DNA from 2 places in the Teredinibacter franksiae genome. Region 1 is predicted to be linked to the other one. Evidence: riboswitches for the same ligand, from Rfam matches in the RefSeq annotation. Region 1 holds a riboswitch; the other holds the start of a gene.
The links. Region 1 has a riboswitch for cyclic di-GMP ahead of H5336_RS16395 (cyclic di-GMP phosphodiesterase). Riboswitches for the same ligand answer to the same signal wherever they lie in the genome.

Region 1 (3,187 bases):
CCGCATTGGAAGCAACCGTCGCCGACTTCGGCGAGTATGAGGTAAGCCACCACCCACGCTTTATGCCTCGCGCACGCCTACTCAAGGAATTGGCCAGCGGCAACTTGATAAACGTAGCGCCAGCACCTACCCGAACCGAATGGGAAAATCAGGTAACACCCATTTATTTCCCCCTTCGCAAGGGTACTCTCGGCTTCAGAATTTTTTTAGTCCACAAAAATAGCAAAGCGCTATTTAGCAAGATAGACAGTATTGCATCCCTCAAAAAACTGAGTGCTGGGCAAGATTACTCCTGGAGCTCGGGCATCCGCATGCGCTCCCTAGGCTTCCAAATATACAGTGATACCAGTGTTAAACGTTTCTATGACATGCTGAACCACGCGCGCTATGACTACTACCCAAAAGCAATTTACGAGGCTCGTCGAGACGCAAAAAAAATAGCGCTAAGTCACCCGAACATAATCGTTGAAGAGACAAAAATGCTTCTATTGTTTCAACCACTTTACATTTTTGTATCACCTCACGAAGAGCGGCTTACCAAGCGCATGAGAACGGGCATATGGAGAATCCATCACAATGGCATTTTCGACAAAATATTCGCCAATTTTCACGATGTAAAACAGATGAAAAGAGACGTTGATAAACGCCAGATATTCACCACCATCAGCCCCCAGGATTTATTCAAGCACCCCGCCTTTGCCGACCCAAATTTGTGGTTCTACGGCTGGCCAGGATCGACAGACCCTCATCTATAACCGAAAATTGGGTTCTATAACTCAACAAACAAAATGACGCCTCCTGTCTTGTCGGTTGAAATAACGCGCCAAAATAACGTTGATTTTATTTTTAGGTCCTTGTACAGATTTCAACTAAGACTGGTATCTTTATAACCAATAGCGGCCGGCAGATTACAAAAAAACTCAAAAAAAATGCCTAACCACCTGTTTTAATTCACTATCTTATATTTCCGTTATTTTTTGTAAAAATTGAAACCCATTCCGGAAACGTTATGACGCACTTCACATTTAGTCATTTTGTGTTATTTTTTAACGTATATTGTTAACTGCAAAAGGCAAGTTGCTTCGAAAGAGCAACACGCAAAGCTACCGGTCTAAGGATTAGTTCTAGGGCAGCGGGGTTACCAGATGGCACGAATATTTTACTATTGTCCGTCTCTACTGGTTTTTCCTCGTCCCCCACTTTAGCCACACAGTTTTTCTGCCATTAAATCCGAAGCGGAAGGGTGAACATTGGAACTGGAAGAACGAGAAATACCTATAAGCGAGCTAAAACCTGGAATGTATGTTTCCCGTCTGGACGTGCCATGGGAATTAACCAGCTTCCCTTTACAGGGTATTAGAATTGAATCCTCAAAAGATATTCAACGGTTGGCAAGCTATTGCCAGCGCGTTTATATCGATCTTGCTCGACAGCGTTCTGCGGAAAAATCCGTAGATACCCACAGCCCCACGCAGGCCATATCCACGAAAAAATCAGTACAATCAACGAAACCCGCCTGGAAAAAACACTGTGTCGAAAAATACAGCATTAGCACTCCCCAGCAAAAAGAGCTGAATGCCTGTACCGACATCATGAACGATTTGGAACGTAAGGTGTACCATCTCTGCGAGCATACTTTACGGTGTAGAAGCGCAAATGTTGTGCAGCTCTTAGATTCAGCCACTCAAATTGTAGAAAGCGTTATTCGCAACCCCGACGCATTAGCCTGGTTATGTCGAGTAAAGAAAAATCGGCAACCCATTCACATGCATACCATGCGCCTTTCTGTCTGGGGGGCAATTGTAGGTCGACAGCTAGGCCTAAACCGATATTCCATCACTCATCTTTGTGGTGCATTATTAATGACGGGCATTGGGAAAAGTGCCATACCCGAAAAAGCGCTTGGTGGTTACAGCCCATTTAAGTGTTCGTTCGAATACAAAAAACATTTACAGGAAACACTGTATCAACTTAAACAACTAAAAATCAGCGACAGCAACATCTATGAAACCCTAGAGTCTTACTGCGAGAGAATCGATGGAACAGGGTACCCCGATGGTATCCGTGAAAATACTATTCCGTTTTTATCTCAAGTATGCGGGATAACTGAAGCATTTGAGTTGCTGGTTAACCCTTACCATATGACACGGGCGATATCCCCAGCGCACGCCATTTTTTTTATAAATAAATTTAAAGGCGTTCTATTTGAAGAAACTCTAGTTGAAGAATTTATAAGAGCGATAGGCCTATACCCAACCGGAACACTAGTGGAGATTAGCGACGGCCAGCTTGGCGTTATTATTGCAAAAAACCATAAAAATAAATTTCGCGTCAGCGTTATACCTATCATTAACTCACAGGGCGAGGTTATACAAAAATACACTGTTTTAGATCTGTCATATACCAAAAGTATTGAGCATACTTTTATTCGAAAGGGCATCCCTTCCAGCACGATTCCGCGCGGTCTTCTGGAGAACGCCCACCACTGGATGTTTAAAAATGGCACCTCTATAAAGTCACTTATTGACACACTATTCTAGTCACAAGTACCATTTAAGATGCCCCGAAAAAATACTATGTTATCGATTCATTTATCTGACAGATATCTCTAATAATTGATTTTTTCTTCTCTGTACGATCTGGCAAGCGTTAGCGTAAGGTGTAAGGCGTACTGCGCAGCGGAAAGCTAGCTTCGTTCCCAAGTAGGACAACACTGGAATAAGGTTTGCGTGACCGCGCCCTCAACACTACAAGCGATGAAAAACCTAGGCAAAATATGACTGTAACTATTCGTCTTGAGCAATATCGCGCAAAAGCACACTTTTCATTGTTTCTAAGGTAAACGGTTTAGTCACGAAGTAATCCATACCCACCTCTAAGGCCCGTTTGTGATCGGACACATTGCAGCGGCTGTTAACGCAATTATTTTCGGCTGGCTTCTTCCCCTCAATTGCTCTCTAATTAACTGCGTTGCTTGAAAACCGTCCAGCTCTGGCATTTGCACATCCATCAGAATAAAATCGAAATCTTCCTGTTTGTTTTTCTCTACCGCCTTGGAAGCGGGAGTTGCTGTCTTTGTAGTAGAAGAGGTCTTGCAATTGATCCTGCATGTGCATAAAAAAACGTGCAGATTCTCGCGATTTTTCCGCTTCGGCGTGACTATCGGAAATGTCGATAATACACGCGC
Region 2 (3,187 bases), 1.6 Mb from region 1:
TAATATTCAAGCTTTTTCCGCTGGCAAATCGTTTTCACCCTTCACGTAGCCAAAGTTCGCCAGAATACCACCATCAACGTACAACACCTGACCATTCACAAACTCCGCCGCCTGCGAAGAAAGAAATAGAGCTGCGTTCGCAATATCCACAGGCTCACCCCAACGGGCAGCCGGTGTACGGGTCATAATCAGATCATTAAACGGGTGGCCATTCTCACGAATAGGCGCCGTTTGCTCCGTGGCAATGTAGCCAGGCCCAATACCATTTACCTGTAAACCGTATTTCGCCCATTCGCAGCACATATTCTGTGTAAGTAACTTTAAACCACCTTTCGCCGACGCATACGCCGAAACCGAACTGCGGCCATAAACGCTCATCATCGAGCACATATTGATTATCTTGCCTGCACGCTTTTCTATCATTTTGGGCGCAACGCGCTTAGACATGATCAGCGGCGAAACCAGATCCACGTCGATCACCTGACGAAAATCAGCCACATCCATTTCCAAAATAGGCGTTCGCTTAATGATGCCAGCGTTGTTAACGAGGATATCTATATCGCCAACATTTTTTTCAATTTCGGAAATGCCCTTATCTACCGCAGCTTCATCGGTAACATCAAACACCAGTGTGTAGATGTCGATACCTTCTTTTGCATAGGTTTCTTTTGCTGAATCAAGTCTTTCTTGTGAGATATCGTTGACACAAATTTTGGCGCCAGCCTTCCCTAAAACCTTGCCAATTGCATAGCCAATACCGTGGGTACCGCCGGTAACCAAGGCAACTTTGCCTGTGAGATCAAAAAGTTCGTTAATCATAAATGTGTCATCCACTGCAGACGTAAACGGTTAAGGCATAATAGCCGATAAAACTGGAGCCATTCTAGAAATTGGCCGACTAACCTTCAATTTGGTTAGATCTATTTGTGGAGTTTATTTGATTTAGGCCCAATACCAAAGGAGATAAAAGCTAAATTCACCCCTAACAACCAAGAACGAGACACTAACTAGCGCTCAAGGGCTGAAGATAGGGATCAACTGGTGAACAATTTGACCGCACGGCTCATCAATGAGTCACGTTTTGGCCCAAACGTTCGATAGTGATCAACCATGTAATGCGTGGGGTCAACAAAACAGTGAACACTCACTTCACTGTATATCTGCGGGTTACCTACATGGGCTAACATAAAGACTTTGTAGAGGTTTTTATTTGCTTCCCAGTGGGTAGAATGATAGTCCACATATGACATAACTAGCTGCTCACTGAAGCGTTTGGAGGTTTTCGCTGCGCAAATATCAGTGGCGTCCAGCATACCGAACGGAATCTGGGTGTAATCACGATTGGCGTCAAAGTACTTACCGGGGCTTTCCTTGTCATAGTTCTGACCCCACCAGTAAAACACCGAAGCGCACAGTAACGACACCAAAACCCCGGCAACCAACCGAATACCCGGCACCTGCCAGGGCGAGATTCCCTCTTCTACAATAAAAAGTCGCTGGTGAAGTTTCTGAGCGTGGTATTGAACGAAATCGGCAAACACCATATACATATTAAAATTCTCATTAGAGTGAATGGCGCAATACGCCAAAAATCTTGAGAATTTTAGGGAATGCCTACCCGTAGCTCTCGCGATCGATGTGTTCAGTTCTCTCAGCAACCGTTCGACCCACCTGCTGCTAATCAGCAGGGTCGGGCACTGGCTTTGCGCCCCCGCGTTCCCACGGGTTTGCCTTTTTGTGAGCCGGAACTTAACCGCCTCGCTACATTAGACTTTAGGACACCTCCATTAATGGCTTAGAGCTCAAATTCAATGTGTCGTACAACAATGCTTAAGCACATTATCCAGAAGTTACAGACAAGTCGTCAATTTCAAACATGTGTTTATCTAGACGAATTGTTTATAGTTGCACCGGTTTCGATTCCATACGCCTGCTTATAACAAAAAGCATCGCCATTGCGATAAAACAAACAACAGCATTCACAGCAAAAAGATGACGATAACCATAATTTTCAGCCAGTAACACAATGGCAATACTGCCCATTACCCCGCCAAGATTGATACTCTGAAAAAACAGTGTTGACGACGAGCTAGCGACCCCCAACTTACGCTGATAGAACCACGTAATACCCACGCCCGAAATAAATCCAATAAAAATAGCATTTAAAATTTGTAGGGCATAAATATGCCACAACGCTGTGGCTTGCCAAAGCCCAAGATTGAGTAAAAACGCCGCAAAGGCTGCCACCTTAATAAGCGACATTAATCGAAACCGTAATGTTAACCAACCAGCAAGAAACAGCATAGGAATCTCCAGCCCAGCGGCCAAGCCAAACACCCAGCCGGCGCCAAAACTGTCTACGGCTAATTGCTGTTGTAGGTACAAGGGTAACACCACCAAAAAAACCTGGTTAGCTGAAAACAGTAACGAAAAAGCAATCACGGTTATATAAATAGACCGCGTATGTGTTTGTGGCTCAGGAAACTCCCGAATCTCCACGGCCTTAACGGTATTAGGAAGAAAATAAAGTGCGACAAGCGCAACCACAAAATACAGCACACCTGCTGTGGCATAATGCTGACCAAAGTCGAGCAGTTTAAGCGAGGCAAACGCCAATGGCGGGCCCAACATCCAGGCTAGCGCAATAAACGCGCACAAACTGTAATTAAAAACGCGCGCTTGCTTTTCGGAAACAGCCTTTGCGGAAAACTCCTTAGCAATTTCAAATATTTGTCCGACAGCCACAAACGCCAGACTGTAAAGTGTAACGGATATTAATAATACCAGAGCGTAACTACGTGCAATGGCAAAACCAAAACACGCCAACCCACCCAACATCATCGCTGCTGAAATTAATTTTCGTCGATCCTCTATTTTGTCTGTCCAAAACGCAACGGCCTGTCCTTGTAAAAAAATACTTAACGAAGTGCAAACAAAAAATAAACCAATCAAAATTGGCCGAACGTAGAGTTCATTAGCGAGAAAAACGCTAAGGGTAGGAATAACAAGCGCGTATAAACCGCCGATTAGCATCGATGTTATATAAATGGCCAACACTGGAATCGACGTTAAAGATAGTTTTTCCACTAGACACAACCAAAGCCACTATTCGTTGTGCTATCTTACGCTGACGCCTGTGAAGCTAAGCTCAATAGGTAGCTGATGGTTCAACCACTAGCACGGGATC

Region 2: another riboswitch for cyclic di-GMP. It lies ahead of H5336_RS09580 (hypothetical protein); the one in region 1 lies ahead of H5336_RS16395 (cyclic di-GMP phosphodiesterase).

The regions. Positions count from the first base shown of each region.
Region 1 covers NZ_JACJUV010000001.1:3,916,322-3,919,508, reverse strand. The annotation lists gene H5336_RS16400 (hypothetical protein) at 1-755, shown strand, start outside; cyclic di-GMP riboswitch class I at 1,062-1,146, shown strand; gene H5336_RS16395 (cyclic di-GMP phosphodiesterase) at 1,251-2,540, shown strand; gene H5336_RS16390 (response regulator) at 2,876-3,187, opposite strand, start outside.
Region 2 covers NZ_JACJUV010000001.1:2,309,818-2,313,004, forward strand. The annotation lists gene H5336_RS09575 (gluconate 5-dehydrogenase) at 7-819, opposite strand; gene H5336_RS09580 (hypothetical protein) at 1,035-1,550, opposite strand; cyclic di-GMP riboswitch class I at 1,651-1,742, opposite strand; gene H5336_RS09585 (MFS transporter) at 1,900-3,087, opposite strand.